4 regions of the Rhodopseudomonas sp. G2_2311 genome follow, and region 4 is predicted to be linked to each of the others. Evidence: riboswitches for the same ligand, from Rfam matches in the RefSeq annotation. Region 4 holds a riboswitch; each other region holds the start of a gene.
What was found. A riboswitch is a leader RNA that binds a small molecule or an ion and turns the genes downstream of it on or off. The one in region 4 is predicted to bind cobalamin.
Positions count from the first base shown of each region.

Region 1: it holds a riboswitch for cobalamin, as region 4 does, so the genes downstream of both, VRZ08_RS17495 (TonB-dependent receptor plug domain-containing protein) here and VRZ08_RS05950 (ABC transporter substrate-binding protein) in region 4, are expected to answer to the same signal.
Region 2: it holds a riboswitch for cobalamin, as region 4 does, so the genes downstream of both, VRZ08_RS11025 (TonB-dependent receptor) here and VRZ08_RS05950 (ABC transporter substrate-binding protein) in region 4, are expected to answer to the same signal.
Region 3: it holds a riboswitch for cobalamin, as region 4 does, so the genes downstream of both, VRZ08_RS04570 (DUF1636 domain-containing protein) here and VRZ08_RS05950 (ABC transporter substrate-binding protein) in region 4, are expected to answer to the same signal.

Region 1 is NZ_JAZDRK010000014.1:34,273-38,480, forward strand. It holds gene VRZ08_RS17485 (MFS transporter) at 1-418, opposite strand, end outside; gene VRZ08_RS17490 (DUF938 domain-containing protein) at 494-1,210, opposite strand; cobalamin riboswitch at 1,342-1,545, shown strand; gene VRZ08_RS17495 (TonB-dependent receptor plug domain-containing protein) at 1,726-3,675, shown strand; gene VRZ08_RS17500 (hypothetical protein) at 3,847-4,134, shown strand.
Region 2 is NZ_JAZDRK010000006.1:5,006-9,213, reverse strand. It holds gene VRZ08_RS11025 (TonB-dependent receptor) at 1-2,196, opposite strand, end outside; cobalamin riboswitch at 2,305-2,501, opposite strand; gene typA (translational GTPase TypA) at 2,929-4,208, shown strand, end outside.
Region 3 is NZ_JAZDRK010000002.1:345,014-349,221, forward strand. It holds gene bluB (5,6-dimethylbenzimidazole synthase) at 1-140, opposite strand, end outside; gene cobT (nicotinate-nucleotide--dimethylbenzimidazole phosphoribosyltransferase) at 167-1,222, opposite strand; cobalamin riboswitch at 1,319-1,517, shown strand; gene VRZ08_RS04570 (DUF1636 domain-containing protein) at 1,624-2,055, shown strand; gene cobU (bifunctional adenosylcobinamide kinase/adenosylcobinamide-phosphate guanylyltransferase) at 2,052-2,582, shown strand; gene cobW (cobalamin biosynthesis protein CobW) at 2,586-3,590, shown strand; gene cobN (cobaltochelatase subunit CobN) at 3,724-4,208, shown strand, end outside.
Region 4 is NZ_JAZDRK010000003.1:110,302-114,509, forward strand. It holds gene VRZ08_RS05940 (zinc-dependent alcohol dehydrogenase) at 1-593, opposite strand, end outside; gene VRZ08_RS05945 (hypothetical protein) at 767-1,090, shown strand; cobalamin riboswitch at 1,213-1,414, shown strand; gene VRZ08_RS05950 (ABC transporter substrate-binding protein) at 1,447-2,382, shown strand; gene cobA (uroporphyrinogen-III C-methyltransferase) at 2,415-3,164, opposite strand; gene VRZ08_RS05960 (cobyrinate a,c-diamide synthase) at 3,164-4,208, opposite strand, start outside.

The sequences.
Region 1 (4,208 bases), on a different contig from region 4:
CGGCGCTGGCGCCATCGGCGGCGGCGAACCGATAGGACTGCGACACGGCCGCATACAGCCCGCCGATGAACGTCGCGATGCAGAACAGCAGGAATGAACCGTAGAGAATTGCGACAGCGCCGAGCACGCCGGTGAGCGCGCCGCAGCCGGTGCCGATCATGAACGAGACGCGGCGGCCGTAAACCCGTGCGATCCAACCGGTCGGCAGCGTGCCGGCAGCAAGGCCGAGCACGTACATCGACAGCGGCACGGTCGCGAGCGACATCTCCGGCGCGAGCTGCGCGCCGATGATCGAGCCGGTCGCGAAGATCACCGCGGCGTTGGCGCCGGTCAGCGCCTGCGCCGCGACCAGCCGCACCACGTTGGAACGGGCACGGGCATCGTCTTCGACGATGTCGTTGGCCGTCGCATCGACCATCGGCAGGGATTCTCCTCGCACCGGCTGACGACGGCCGGCGATTGCGCGCGCATCATAGGGCCGGGCCGGGCGTGATCAACCCGCCGCGCCGCCGGCTGCGGCATGGCCCCTGCCCGGTTTCGCCCGTACAAACACCAGGATCAGGTTGTTGGCCGGCATCTCGACGATCTCGCTCAGCGCCAGACCGGCGCCGGCCGCGAGCTTTTCCAGGTCCGCAACATCGCGGACACCCCATTCCGGATTGGCGTCGCGCAGGCTGGTGTCGAACACCGCATTGCTGAGCGCGGTGTGCTTGCCGTCCTGCTTGAACGGTCCGTACAGCACCAGCATGCCGTCCTGGCGTAGCAGCCGTCCGGCGCCGGCCAGCAGCCCTTCGGCGACGCGCCACGGCGCGACGTGGACGACGTTGGCGCAGAACATCGCCAGCAATGGCCCGGGCTCCGCCCCGTCGGCCGGCGCCACCGACCAGGTGGGATCGGCCAGGTCGATCCGCTGCGGCGGCCTTAGATTGGGCAGCGCCGCATGGGCGCGCCAGGCGGCAATGCTCTTGAGGTGGTGGTCGTTGACGTCGCTCGGCCACCACACGATGTCCGGATGCTCGCGCGCCAGCGCTGCGATGTGCTGGCCGGTGCCGCTGCCGGCTTCGAGCACGTCGCCCTGTCGCCCGGCGAGCAGCCGGGCCAGCACGGCGCGGATCGGCGCATCGTTGCGATGAAACGCGGCGGCATCGAGCCGGCCGTCGGGTTCGACCCGCCGCCCGTCCTTGCCGAACTCCACCACGAACTCCGCCATCACCACCTGCCGCATCCACTATCGTGCGAGGTGTACAGACCCGGCTGTTACACGCAAGTCACAGCTCGTCACAATCCGACCACGATTGCACCTGTTCGCCGCCATGGGCGAATTGACTCGCCAATTCCGCGACTTCTAATGGCGATGACGGTTCCCGAGAGGGATGAAAAGGGAATACGGTGCGGACGCAGACACTTTCGCGTTCTAGGCCGTAGCTGTTCCCGCAACTGTAAGCGGATCGTCTTTCGTCGGATGCCACTGGGAACCTCGGTCCTGGGAAGGCGACGGAAGATCAACTGCGAGCCAGGAGACCTGCCGTCATTCGTGGTCACACGCGAAGTTGCCGGCCGGGAATTGCAGGCATTGTCTTCACCGCTTTCGAAAAGCTCGGTGAGACCTCGTTCGCTGTGACGTGCCACAGACGTCAGCCGAGGTTGAACCTTATGCAATCCCGACCCGCCGCGCCGCGGCCTTGCTCCGCACTCTCACGCGCGCTTCTCGCTTCCACCATCCTGGTGCCTGCACTTTCGCTCACCACGCCTGCCGCCGCGCAGGACGTGCTGCCCGAGATCGTGGTCAGCGCCACCGCCACCGAAACGCCGCGCGAGCAGGTGGCCAGTTCAGTGACCGTGATCACCGCGGACGATCTCGCCCGCTATCAGCAGCGCACCGCCGCCGACGCGCTCAGCATGGTCCCCGGCCTCAATGTGGTGCGCACCGGTGGCCCCGGCGGCTCGACCGCGATCTTCATGCGCGGCACCAACTCCAACCACGTCAAGGTACTGATCGACGGCATCGACGCCGGCGATCCGAGCAAGCCGAACGGCGCTTATGATTTCGCCAATCTGCTGACCTCCGACATCGAGCGGATCGAAGTGCTGCGCGGCCCGCAGAGCGGTCTGTATGGCTCGGACGCGATCGGCGGCGTGATCTCCGTCGTCACCAAGCGCGGCAGCGGGCCTGCCAAGCTGACCGGCTCGATCGAAGGCGGCTCGTTCGGCACCTTCAACCAGACCGCGCGCGCCGCCGGCTCGCAGGACAATTTCGACTACGCCTTCAACGTCGCGCATTATCGCACGACCAGCCTGCCGGTGACGCCGCTCGATCTGCTGGCGCCGGGCCAGCAGCGCAACAACGACAACTACGACAACCTGACCTATTCGACCCGGCTCGGTGTCCGTGCCAGCGACGAGCTCACCTTCAACTACGTCGCCCGCTACACCGACGCTCACAAAGGGTTCACCGGCGACGATTATTCGAACTATCCAAATTCTTTCCCTGCATCGCTGCAGAGCACTATGGCAAGCCGCGATTTCCTAACCCGCAGCGAAGCGGTGTGGTCGCCACTCGGCAACTTCACCAGCACGTTCGGGGTCAGCTACAGCAACCAATGGAACCGCACGTTCGATCCCAATCCAAATTTCACTACCAACCTCATCACCGGTACCGCCGGGATCTCGCCGCCAAGCTCGTACACCGGTGAACGCACCAAGTTCGACTGGAAGGGCGTTCTCGACGTCGGCTACGGGCAGAAACTGGTGGTCGGCACCGAACGCCAGGACGAGACGATCCGGACCAATTCGGTCGGCGACTACGACTTCGCCGGAAATTATCAGCAGAAGACGCTCCATGCTCGCACCGGCAACACCGCAGGATTCGTCGAACTGCAGTCGGAGTTCACCAAGAACTTCTTCCTGGTCTCCAACGTGCGCTACGACGACAACGACAGCTTCGGCGGGCACTCGACCTGGCGTGTCGCGCCGGTGTTCATCGTGCCGACCCTCGAGACCCGGCTGAAGGCGACCTACGGCACCGGCTTCAAGGCGCCGACGCTGATCCAGCTCTACGTCAACAATCCAGCCTATGCCACAGTCGGCAACCCGGCGCTGAAGCCGGAGACCAGCAAGGGCTACGACGTCGGCTTCGAGCAGCCGCTGTTCGCCAACCGCGTCGTTTTCGGTTCGACCTACTTCAACAACGAGATCAACGATCTGATCAACTCGACCGGTTACGACGTCACGCTCGGTGGCTACAGCTACAAGAACATCGGCATGGCGCGCACCTCGGGCGTCGAGTCGTTCGTGTCGTGGCAGGCGACCGAGACGCTGCGCTTCCGGGTCGACCACACCTATACGCACGCCATTGACCAGACCACCGACCAGAAGCTGCGGCGGCGTCCCGACAACAAGGTGACGATGGCGGCGATCTGGAATCCGGTCGAGCGCGCCACGGTGTCGGCGACCGTGCTCTACACCAGCTCGTGGGTCGACTACGACCGGTTCGGCACCACGCTGCTCGACGCGCCGTCGTTCACCACCGTGAACCTGGCGGCGAGCTATGAGGTCGATCCGCACGTCACCGTGTTCGGCCGCATCGACAACCTGTTCGACAAGAAATACGAGGTGCCGGTCGGCTTCCTGCAGCCCGGATTCGGCGCTTTCGCAGGCGTCCGCGTCACCAACTAGCGATCATCGCGCTCCGCCGCCGCACAAGTCGGCGGCGGACGCCATGTTCCCCGCACACGGGCTCATGCGCGAAACCAATGTCGAAGAGCCTCCGAATGCCGAAAGGCTGTTCGGAGGCTTTTTTCGTGCTATCACGCCGCCTCCCGAATTGAATGCAATTGAACTGGAAGAATGACGAACGACGACGATCACCGCGCTGGCAGCGCCGCTGAAGGCGACGGCGGCAAGACCGAACGCGACGCCGCGGCAAAAGCGGTCCTGGACAACATGGCGCGCCTGCGCGCTCTGCGGCTCGCCCGCGAAGCTGCGATGCCGCAATCGGCGACATCGAGCAAGACCAAGCGAACCAGAACGGCGGCCTCCCCCACCAAGCGAGGCACCAAGAAGGTCGAAGACGACAAGCCGCGCCCCTTGTCTGAATGGCTGGCCGACCAGCAGAGCTCAGGTCGGCGAACCTGACGCGACGCAACGCATCGCACTGCGGCATCGCACGATGCGAAAATTGCGTGCGGGCTGTGACGAACCAGTCTAAT
Region 2 (4,208 bases), on a different contig from region 4:
GACGGTGTCGAACAGATTATAGACCCGCAGTGCCAGCGTCTGCCGGGCGTCCGGCTTCCACATCAGCCCGGCATTGACGACGTTATAGGCCGGCCGCACCAGCGTATTGGCGTCGTCGGCCCAGGTGTCGCCGACGAGCTGGATGCCGGCATTGGCCGACCAGCCCGGCGCGAACGCCCAGGTCGCCCAGATGTTGCTGACGATCTGCGGCACGTTGTTGGGGACGTTGCCGGCGTAGTTCACCGCCCGGCCGCCGACCACCTGGGTGAAGTCGTCGTATTTGGCCCGCAGCCAGGCGACGTTGGCGTCGAGCCGGATGGTTTCGGTGACCTTGAGGCCGGCCGAGGCTTCGATGCCGCGCGACGATTGCTGGCCGATCTGCAGCGGATTGGTGTTGGCGGGGTTCTGAGGATCGCGCGCCAGCAGGTTGTTCTTGACGATGTGATACGCCGCCAGGGTCCATTCCGCGCGACCGCCGGCGAGCTGCTGCTTGATGCCGACCTCCACCTGCTTGCCGGTCGAGAGCGAGAAGTCGCGGTTAACGCCTGTCATGGTGATCAGGTTGGTGACCGGATCGACCGCGGTCGAATACTGACCGTAGATCGAGAGGTTCTCGATCGGATTGTACACCGCGCCGACCCGCCAGCTCGGCGCCGAGTAGGTCTTCTCGAAACTGTTCGAAGGCGAGAGGAAATCGGTGCGCTGCACCGTCGGATTGTCGGAGCGGATGCCGCCGATCAACGAAAGCTGGTCAGTCAGGCTGAGCCGGTTCTCGGCGAACACGCCATATTGCGTCGTCAGCGTATGGAAGCTCGGCCGCGTCGGGCTCACCGGCAGGAAAGTGCCTGGATCGAAATTGTACGTGGGCACCGAGGAAGTGCCGGCGTAAGGCGAGTTGTTGGTGTGGGTGAAGGCGATGCGGTTGACGTCGAAACCGGCGACGAATTCGTTGGCGAGGCCGAAGACATGGCCCTTGAAGGTGGTGTCGAAGCGGTTGCCGATCTGCTCCTGGTCGTGAAAGATCTCGATATAGGAGCTGCGGTTGATATTTCCGGTGGTCGGGCTGAACGCGTAGCTCTCGACGTCCTTCCAGTGCCGGTGCGTGCTGAGATAGTAGGTGACGTTCTTCACCGAGACGCCTTCGGCAACGTCCCACTCGGTCTTGAGCTGGGTCCAGTTGTCGCGATAGCGGATCGAGGCATCGCCGACATTGTAGTTCTGGAAGCGCAGCGACTCGTCGAGCCGGCCGTTCACCAAAGGCGTGCCGAAATAGCGCGACGGGCTGCGGTCGGCGTAGTCTTCGCTCAGCGTGAAGGCGAGATTGTCGGCGGCCTGCACCCGCACCGAGCCGGACACCGCGACGTTCGATGTCTTGTCACGGTCGACCCAGCCGTCCGACATGTTGCCGATCGCCGCCAGCCGATAGCTGACATTGGGATTGATCGGGCCGCCCGAGTCGACCGCGAGGCGCCGGGTCAGGTTGGTGTCGAGCGAGATCTCCGCCTCGTTGCGCGCCACATCGAGCGGCTTCTTGGAGATCACGTTGATGGCGCCGCCGATCGCGCCTTCGCCATACATCACCGAGGCCGGGCCGCGCAGCACTTCGATGCTCTGCGCCGTCCAAGTATCGAACGGGAACGTCATGGTGCCGGAGCCGACATACAGCCGGGTGCCGTCGTAGAGCGACATCACCGTGCCGTTGCCGGTGAAGCCGCGCGTGGTGAAGGCGAGGCCGCCATTTCCCGGACGCGGGCTCGCGGTGAACCCGGTGGCGTTCTGCGTCACCGCGTCGATCACGTTGTGCTGGCCGCGCTCGGCGATGGTTTCGGCGCGAATCACTTCGACGCTGGCCGGTGTTTGCAGCGGCGTCAGGCCGAGTCGGCTGCCGGTCGACGACGGGGTGCCGAGGTTGAAGGTGGGGGCGGTCGACGCGGTCGTCGTCGGCTGAGTGGGCGCGGGGGCCGGCGTTGCGACCGGACGCGCGGCAGCGCGGCGCTGGCGCGACGATCCGGCATTGGCCGTCGCGCGCGGCTTGGCGGCACGTACGGTCTGGCCCTCGACCACGATCGGGTCGAGACCGCGCGGATTGGCCGAGGCGGTTTGCGCAAGGCCGTCGACCGGCCAGAGCAGAGGGACGAGGGCGACAGAGGACAGCAGGCGACGATTGCGCCCGAGAGGCAGAACGGCGGGAGTCATTTTCTTGGCTCGCGGCTAACGTGGCACGTCACCGCGAAACAGGTCTGCCGCAGCCTTCTTGTGGGCTACGGTTCGACACGCACCAGGACACCCCGCCCGATGTGCTCGCGTGTGACCACGACTGACGGCAGGTCTCCTGGCTCGCGGGTCGTTGCCGTTCACCGCCTTCCCAGGACGAAAGCCCAGTGGCGTGTGGCGAATGGCTCGCCGCTTACAGTTGCGGGGGCAGCCGCGGAATAGAGCCCGAAGACCCGCACCGCGTTCCCTATTGATCCCTTTCGGGAACCGTCGCTGGTCACGGTATTGGACATACGGCAGCGGTGTCAACGAACCGAACGGAAAAAATCCAGTCAGTCCAAGGGGCAGCGGCTGCACTATGAAATTACCTATCGCAGCGACGATGAATGTAATGTTATAACATCACATCACTAGGTCAAGCAGTCTGAGGAACAATGCCGGAGGCGCTCCGGGGCACGTTCCGGCGGCCACCGCGCCGAAGCGGGTCTGTCCATCCGCAACCGTCATTGTTATTTCGCGATTTCTGCGTATATTGCGTCGCAACGCGTGCTGGTGCCCGGTCCTATTCGGCCGGGCCTGTTTTTTGCGATTTCAGATTGCGATTGCCCGGCGCGTTTCAGACATAGGCTGGCTTCGGCGCGCCCTTCGGCGCATCCCGCGGTGTGCCTATGATCTCGCTGATCAGGCAACGCCCGCAGGACCGACAGAAGAGCCATGACCCTCCGTAACATCGCCATTATCGCCCACGTCGACCACGGCAAGACTACTCTTGTCGACAAACTGCTGCAGCAGTCCGGCACCTATCGCGACAACCAGCGCCAGGTCGAACGGGCGATGGACTCCAACGATCTCGAACGCGAGCGTGGCATCACCATTCTGGCGAAGTGTACGTCGGTGGTCTGGGGCGACACCCACATCAACATCGTCGACACACCCGGCCACGCCGACTTCGGCGGCGAAGTCGAGCGCATCCTGTCGATGGTCGACGGCGTGATCGTGCTGGTCGACGCTGCCGAGGGCCCGATGCCGCAGACCAAGTTCGTGGTCGGCAAGGCGCTGAAGCTCGGCCTTAAGCCGATCGTGGCGATCAACAAGGTCGACCGCTCCGACGCCCGCGTTACCGAAGTGGTCAACGAGGTGTTCGACCTGTTCGCCGCACTCGACGCCACCGACGAGCAGCTCGACTTCCCGATCCTGTACGGCTCCGGCAAGAACGGCTGGATGTCGGACAAGCCGGACGGCGATCCGAGCGAAGGCATGAAGCCGCTGTTCGAGCTGGTGCTCAAGCACGTTCATCCGCCGGTGGTGGAAGAAGGTCCGTTCCGCCTGCTCGGCACCATCCTCGAAGCCAATCCCTATCTCGGCCGCATCATCACCGGCCGCATCGCTTCGGGTACGGTGAAGCCGAACCAGGCCGTCAAAGTGCTGTCGCGCGACGGCAAGCTGGTCGAGCAGGGCCGCATCAGCAAGATCCTCGCCTTCCGCGGCCTCGAGCGCGTGCCGCTCGATATCGCCGAAGCCGGTGACATCGTGGCGATCGCCGGCCTGACCAAGGGCACCGTCGCCGACACCTTCTGCGATCCGGCGGTCGATACCCCGATCCAGGCGCAGGCGATCGATCCGCCGACGGTGTCGATGTCGTTCATCGTCAACAACTCGCCGCTCGCCGGCACTGAAGGCGACAAGGTGACGAGCCGCCTGATCCGCGACCGCCTGCTCCGCGAGGCCGAGGGCAACGTCGCGCTGCGCGTCGTCGAATCCGCCGACAAGGACGCGATGGAAGTGTCGGGCCGCGGCGAATTGCAGCTCGCGATCCTGATCGAGAACATGCGCCGTGAAGGTTTCGAACTCAGCGTGTCGCGTCCGCGCGTCGTGCTGACCCGCGACGAGAACGGCCAGCTGCTCGAGCCGGTCGAGGAAGTCGTGATCGACGTCGACGAGGAGTTCTCCGGCGTCGTCGTGCAGAAGATGAGCGAACGCAAGGCCGAGATGAT
Region 3 (4,208 bases), on a different contig from region 4:
AGCTCCGGCGCGACCGGATCGGTCGTGAAGCGGCGGACGTCGCGGCGCCACGCGATCAGCTCGGCGAACTTCTCCCGAAACGCTTCGTCGAACACCGGCGGGTTGGCGTTGGCGGCTGCGATCTCGGCCGGATCGGTCATCGCCGCCATCTTGTTCAGCACCGTACTCACAGCTTGCCCGCCAGCACGTCGGCGAGATCGGCGACGTCCGTGAGCAGCCGCGAAGCGGCGCGCACCAGCGGCACGGCGAGGATCGCGCCGGTGCCTTCGCCGAGCCGCAGCCGCAGATCGAGCAGCGGCGCGGCATCCATCGCCTGCAGCGCGAGATCATGGCCGCGTTCGGCCGAGCGATGGGCGAATACGCAATAATCGCGGGCTTCCGGCGCCAGCCGCACCGCCACCAGCGCCGCGGCCGTGGCGATGAAGCCATCGACGATCACCGGCCGGCGCTGCGAGGCGGCGCCCAGCACCGCGCCCGCCATCATGGCAATCTCCAGCCCGCCGAACTCGGCCAGCACCTCCAGCGGTGCGGTGGCGGGGCTGCGCATCGCCGCCTTTTCGATCGCCGCCTTCTTCTTGGCCATGCCGTCAGCATCCTGGCCGGCGCCGATCCCGATGCTCTGATCGAGCGGCGCCGGGCCGAGGCGGTGCAGCAGCAGCGACGACGAAGCCGTGTTGCCGATCCCCATCTCACCCAGCGCGATCACGTCCGCGCCCGCGGCGATCTCGGCGCGTGCCAGTTCGGCGCCGCGATCGAGTGCCTGGCACGCCTCCGCGACGCTCATCGCCGGCTGACGCGCCGCGTTGGCGGTTCCCATCCGCACCTTGGCGTCGATCAGATCGGGATGCTTCGGCAACTCGGCGGCGACACCGGCGTCGATCACCCGGACGTCGACATGGTTGGCGGCTGCGAATGCGTTGGCGGTGGCCTTACCGGCCAGATAGGTCATCACCATCGCTACCGTCACGGCGGACGGATATTGCGACACGCCTTCTTCGGTCAGGCCATGGTCGCCGGCGAACACCATCAGCACCGCGTTGTCGAGTTGCGGCGGTTGCGGGTGCCGCATCATGGCGAGTTCGATCGCGAGGTCTTCGATCCGCCCGAGCGAGCCGAGCGGCTTGGCCTTGCCGTCCACCCGCGCCCGCAAGGTTGCTTTCAGCGACGGGTCGACCGGGGTGATCGACGGCGGCTGCCAGGTGACGAGGGTTTCGGTCGGCATCAGATGGTCCTTTGGTTCGGCAAGGCGCGCAACTGAGGCAAACGCGCAAGCCCGGTCAACACCACCTTCGCGTTGTTGACCCGCAACAGCGTCGCAGCTAGCGTGCCGGACGATGGTCCTTCCGCAAGGAAGGTGAAAAGGGAAGCCGGTGGGAGACGCGGTGCGTCTCGATCCCGGAGCTGCCCCCGCAACTGTAAGCGACGAGCCATCGCCGAGGCCACTGGGAATTCCTGGGAAGGCGGCGAATGGCGGCGACTCGCGAGCCAGGAGACCTGCCATCGCGTATTGTGCTTTGAAGGGTCGTCGGGGCGGGGTGCACCGGACGGAAGCAGTGCGGACGGCAAAGGCCTCTCCCGCGCGTTCCGACAAAGCTCGATAGCTGACGCGATGATTCGAGCCCGATGGATTCCGAGCCCCCTGCCGATGTGAGCGCCGACCCGCCGCGCATGCTGCCTGGCGCGCCGGTGATGGTCAGCGTCTGCACCACCTGCAAGACGATCGACGGCGTCGCCGTCGGTGCACCGATGCTGGAAGCCGTCCGCGCCGCGCTGGCCGGCGCCGGCGCGGTGCAGGTGCGCGCCGTGCAGTGCCTGTCCGCATGCAAGCGTGCCGCCACCGTCGCGGTGTCGAGCGAAGGCGGCTACACCTTCGTGTTCGGTGATCTCGATGGCGCCGGCGGCGCTGACGCGGTGGCGACGTTCGTGGCCTCCTATCAGGACAGTCACTACGGTTTGGTGCCGTGGCGGCAGCGACCTGAAGTCCTGCGCAAGGGCACCGTCGTCCGCCTGCCGCCGCCGCAATGGTCTCCCGACGATGGGCGGGCGCCGGCATGAGCGCGCTGATCTCCACCCTGGTGCTCGGCGGCGCGCGCTCCGGCAAATCGGTGTTCGGCGAACGGCTGGTCACAGGCAGCGGTCTCGCCAGGATCTATCTCGCGACTGCCACCGCCAGCGACGACGAAATGTCCGATCGCATCGCGCATCACCGCGCCCGCCGTGGTGACGGCTGGACCACGATAGAGGAGCCGCTCGGGCTGGTCGATGCGCTGACCCAGCACGCCGGCCGCGGCCGCGCCGTGCTGGTCGATTGCCTGACGCTGTGGCTGTTCAACCTGATGGAAGCCGGCCGCGATCCCGAGGTCGAGGCGAGGCGGCTGGCGCGCTATCTCGGCGTCGCCGCCGGTCCGATCGTGCTCGTCTCCAACGAAGTCGGCCTCGGCCTGGTGCCGGAAACACCGCTCGGCCGCGCCTTCCGCGACGCGCAAGGCCGCCTCAATCAGACTATCGCTGCCGCCGTGCCCCACGTCGCCTTCATCGCCGCCGGCCTGCCGCTGTGGCTGAAACGCCAATCAGGAGAGTAGTTCATGACCGCCCGCGTTCCCGTCACGGTGCTCACCGGCTTTCTCGGCGCCGGCAAGACCACGCTGCTGCGCGCGCTGCTCAATCAGTCGAGCGGCCGCCGCATCGCGGTGATCGTCAATGAATTCGGCGATGCCGGTTTCGACGGCTCGCTGGTCGAGGATTGCGGCGCGTCGGTGTGCGCGCCGGGCGACATCGTCGAACTCACCAACGGCTGCATCTGCTGCACGGTCGCCGACGATTTCATCCCGACGATGGAAAAGCTGCTGAACCGCGACACGCCGCTCGACGCGATCGTGATCGAAACCTCCGGGCTGGCGCTGCCGCAGCCGCTGCTGAAGGCGTTCGCCTGGCCCGCGGTGAAGACGCGCGCCACCGCCGACGGCGTCGTCACGGTGGTCGACGCGCTGGCGCTGAGCGAAGGCCGGGTGCCGCTCGACGACGATGCGGTGAAGGCGCAGCGCGACGCCACGCATGACGATCCGATCGAGGAAGTGTTCGAGGACCAACTCGCCTGCGCCGATCTGGTGGTGTTGTCGAAGAGCGATCTGGTCGCGCCCGACCAGCTTGCCGCGCTCGAAGCCAAGCTGGCGAGCCGGGTGCGGCCGAACGTCCGCATCGTCCGCTCGCATGGCACGCTGGCGCCGTCGGTGCTGATCGGGCTCGATGCCGAAGCCGAGAATGATCTTGCATCCCGCGCCGGCCATCATGCCGAAGGCGAGGAGCACGATCACGACGATTTCGACTCGCTGGTGATCACGCCGCAGCCGGCGGAGACGCTGGACGCCATGAAGGCGCGCGTCGGCGATGCGCTGGGGCTCGAGGGCGTGCTGCGCGTCAAGGGCCATGCTCGGGTCGCCGGCAAGCCGGCCCCGGTCGTGGTGCAGGCGGTCGGCTCGCGCATCGATCTCGCCTTCGCCCGTCCCGATGCCGAGCGTCCCGACCATCTGGTGGTAATCGGCCTCAAAGGCTTCGACGCCGACGCCGCCCGCCGCGCGCTGGCGGGGTAGTTCATATGCCTCTCCCCGTCATTGCGAGGAGCGAAGCGACGAAGCAATCCAGGGGCATCGGCCCCGAGTCTGGATTGCTTCGCTTCGCTCGCAATGACGTAGAGAGGGTGGTCGCACAGCAACGGTGCTCCAGATGCACCTGAAGCTCGACACCAGCGTCAGCATCGACGACGGCGATGTCGCGCGCGATCTTGGTCAGGCGACGGCCGATATCGTGGTGTTGTCGGCGGCCGACAGCGATCTTGCGGCGTTCGGTGCTGCGCGGGCCGGAATGCCGGACGACTATCCGACGCTCCAGCTCACCAATTTTCTGGCGCTCGGCCATCCGGCCTCGGTCGATCTTTATGTCGAGCGCACGCTGGCGAAAGCCAAGCTCGTCATCCTGCGGATGCTCGGTGGCGAGGCCTACTGGCCGCATGGCGTCGACAGCCTGCGGCGCGATGCGCTGGCGCGGGGCGCGCAGTTCGTCTGTATTCCGGGCGAGATGGAGTGGAATGCGGAGCTGGCTGCGCGTAGCACCGCCGATCTCGACGATGCTCACGCGCTGTGGCGCTATTGCAGCGAGGGCGGCGCCGAGAACATCCGCTTAGCGCTGCGCTACGCCGCCTGGATGATCCT
Region 4 (4,208 bases):
CCGACCGGGCCGCAGCCCCACACCGCAACTGTCTCGCCGCCTTTGAGATTGCAGAAGTCCGCTGCCATGAAACCGGTCGGGAAGATATCGGACAGGAACAGAACCTGCTCGTCGGTCAGTCCATCGGGCACTTTGATCGGACCGACGTCGGCATACGGCACGCGCAGATACTCGGCCTGACCACCGGCATAGCCGCCGAGCATATGCGAGTAGCCGAACAGGCCAGCGGGCGAATGGCCCCACATCTTCTCAGCCGCTTTGGCGTTGGGATTCGATCGCTCGCAGCCTGAATAGAAGCCGCGCTGGCAGAAGAAGCATTCGCCGCAGGAAATGGTGAACGGGACCACCACCCGATCGCCGACCTTGAGCTTGGTATTCTCGGAACCGACCTCGACGACTTCACCCATGGTCTCGTGGCCGAGCACGTCACCGCTCTGCATCGACGGCATGATGCCGTCCATCAGGTGCAGGTCCGAACCGCAGATCGCGCAGGCCGTCACTTTGATGATCGCATCGCGGCCGTGTTCGATTTTCGGATCCGGCACGCTCTCGCAGCGGATGTCGTTCTTGCCGTGCCAGGTCAGAGCTTTCATCTGCAGTTCCTCGTCGTTGATGGCGAGGGGAAAAGCCGAACATGGTCGGTTGTTCCTGTTGCCCGGCTGGAACGCCGCGACCTGAAGACGCGACTGGTTAGTTAGGAACGGCGTCTCCGAAGCTCCGTTGACCTCTGCGCAACTCAGCAATCAGAACAATGACAGGAGCGACGATGATGGTGCGGAAGACGACGACAGCGATGGCCGTGCTCGCAGTGCTGGCGCTTGGCGCGAGCCAAGTGATGGCCCAAGGCGGTGGTGGCGGCGGTGGAGCCGGCGGCGGCGCGGGTGGTGGTGCCGGGGCCGGCGGTGCCGGCGCAGGAGCCGGTGGAGCAGGCGCGGGCGCCGGTGGCGCGGCTGGCGGCGGCGCGGGCGGTGGCGGCCCGTCGAACTCCGATCGTGGTGGTCAGGGCTCGGGCAGCGCGCACGGCGCGACCAATTCGACGACGCCGAGCTCGGACGGCCAGTCGGGCGCAACCACGCCGATGCGAAAGTAAGCGAACCGGCGGCGAGAAGCCGTGAAGTTCAAGCCGGGTGGTGCCTGACTGCACCTCCCGGCTTTTTGCTTGCCAGGTAGGCTGCGGAAGATGGTCGTCTTGCCGGGGGCTGGGCGACGTGCTTAACCCAGACGTGTACCGGTGCCTTTCGCTGAGAGAGGTGAAACGGGAATGCGGTGCGGGGCGATGCCCCAATGCCGCAGCTGCCCTCGCAACTGTGGGCGGATCGGAGCGTCCTCGAATGCCACTGGCCGAACTGGCCGGGAAGGCGGACGCGACGGATATCCGCGAGCCAGGAGACCGGCCGGTGCATGGTGTGCAACTCGTTCGGCGATGGGCCGGCGGAGGATGTCGTCTTGGACAGAACAATTGCGCCGCATTGCGGCGTCCGGCCCCCCGTCGCGTTGCGTGACCGGCGTGCGCCTCGCTGGCGTTCCCGCTTGTTGCTGGTGGTCGCCGCCGTTGGTTTGCTGGCCTCGCCAGCGTTCGCCGCCTCCAAGCGGATCGCCTCGATCAACATGTGCACCGATCAGTTGCTAATCGCCCTGGCTGATGCCGACCAGATCGCTGGCCTCGGACCGTATGCGCGTGATCCGAGGCTGTCGTGGCTCGCCAAGGAGGCTGAGCGATTTCCGAAGCTGTCCGGTGAGGCCGAGGATCTGTTGATGCTCGCGCCCGACGTGGTGCTGGCCGGCCGCTACGGCAAGCGTGCCACGCGCGAGTTGCTGCGCGCGCAGAACATTCCGGTCGAAGAGTTCGACGTGCCGCGGACGATCGACGAGGTGAAACTTCAGATCCGACGAGTCGGCGCGCTGGTCGGCCATCCTGAACGCTCGGAGGCGATGATCGCGTCGGTCGATCAGGCCGCGGAGCGGGCACGACGCACCGCCTCGCGGTGGCAGGGCCGGGTGCTGGCGTTGTCGCGGCGCGGCTGGGTGACCGGCGGCGATAGTCTGCTCAGCTCGCTGCTGCAGACCGCTGGCCTGTCGAATGCGGCGTCCGACCTTGGTTTCGCCTATGGCGGCTTCGCCTCGCTCGAAGCGATCGTCGCATCGCGGCCGGACCTTTTACTCGTATCCGAAGAGCAGCCGGTGGCTGAAGATCAGGGCAAGGCTCTGCTGCTGCATCCCGCGATCCAGCAGGCCTATCCGGCTAGCCGACGGATCGTTGTTCCAGATCAGCTCACGGTCTGCGGCGGCGCGATGCTGCCGGTTGCGCTCGATCGACTATCCGACGCGATCGAGCAGATCAGCCAGCGCCGAGGCGTTGCGGCGGCCGCGCCGCGGCAGTGAACGCGTCGTCGTCGCCGGCCGCGTGCTGGCGATCAGCTCTCCTCCAGCGCTGCGCCGTACAAAATCATGCAGGGGCCGGCCGGCCGGTCGGCGGTGAGGCGCGCGGCGATCTCGCTGACGCTGCCCCGTTGCACGTTGGTCGCATCGGAGCCGAGGCTTTCGACCATCACGGCCGGCGTCGCTGCGTCCAGGCCGCGGGCGATCAGTTGCGCCGCGAGGGCCGGGAAGGTGGCCTTGCCCATATAGACGCAGGTCGTTGCGGTGGCGTCGGCCAGCGCTGCGAGGTCGAGATCGCGCGGTAGGCGGCCGTCGACATCATGGCCGGTGACGAACTGCACCCGGCGCGCGACGCCGCGCTTGGTCAGCGATGCGCCGATCGTGGCGGCAGCAGCGGTCGCCGTGGTGATGCCGGGCACGATCTCGACCGCGATACCGGCCTCGCGCGCGGCCCGCAGCTCCTCGTCGGCGCGGGCAAACAGTGTCGGATCGCCGGCCTTCAGCCGCACCACATGCTTGCCATGCAGCGCGTAGCTGATCGCGAGCCGGCTGACTTCATCCTGGCGCGGCGAGGGATGGCCGGCGCGCTTGCCGACCGCGACCATCTCGGCGTTGGGATCGAGATACGCCATGAAGTCTTCGCCGGCGAGGTCGTCGTACAGCACCACGTCTGCGGCCTGCAGGCGCTTGATCGCGCGCAGTGTCAGCAGGTCGGCATCGCCCGGGCCGGCGCCGACCAGCGTGATGCGGCCGGGTGCAGCGGCGCTTTCGAAAGAGTTGGACATCAGGCGATCGCCCCCTCGGCGACATCGATCAGATGGAAGAAGGTGCCGGTGACGTGGCCGCGGCGGCTGCCGGTCTCATCAGTGAGTCGGCCGGCGGGATCGCGGATTTCGGCGAGCGGCTCGTCCGCCACGGCGACGACGCGCGCGTAGTGATATTCATGGCCGCGCAGAACGGTGCCCGCCGCATGGCCGGCGGCTGCGGCCTGCAAGGTCGCGAGCCGGTAGCCGAGATGCAGCTTGCGGCTGGCGAAGTCGGTTTCGAGGCCGAGCAGTCCGGCCATCGCATGGCGCGTGCCGTCGGCATCGATCAGGCCGGCACCGAGCGTCATGTAGCCGCCGCACTCGCCGTGCACCGGGCGGGTTTCCGCGAATGCGCCGAGCGCCGCCTTGAATCGCGTCGCCGCCGCAAGTCGCCCGGCGTGTAGCTCGGGATAGCCGCCCGGCAGCCATGCGGTGTCGCAGGATGGATCGGGGCCTTCATCATTCAACGGCGAAAACGGCACGATCTCGGCGCCGGCCGCGCGCCAGCCGGCGGTGAGGTGCGGATAGATGAACGAGAACGCATCGTCATGCGCCAGCGCGATACGCTGGCCGGGCGGCGGCAGCGGACGTATCGTCGATGCGATCGGACGCGCCGGCTGCGCAGCGCGGATCAGCGCGTCGAGGTCGATACCACGCATGGCGCTGTCGGCGAGTTGCTGCAGGCGGGTGTCGAGCCTCGCGGTCTCGCGCGCCTGCACCAGGCCGAGATGGCGATTCTTCAGCGTGAGATCGCGTTGCCGCTCGAAGCTGCCCAGCACCGGAATGTCGTGCGCGGCGAAACCATCGCGGACCAGCGCTTCATGGCGCGGGCTGGCGACGTTGTTGAGGATGACGCCGGCGATGCGGACGTCGTTGCGATAGCCGGCAAACCCGAGCGCCAGAGCGGCGGCGGACTGCGCCTGACCGGCGACGTCGATCACCAGCGCCACCGGCCAGCCGGTGAACGCGGCGATATCGGCGGTTGCGCCGTTACCCCACGCGCCGATGGCGCTGCCGCCATCG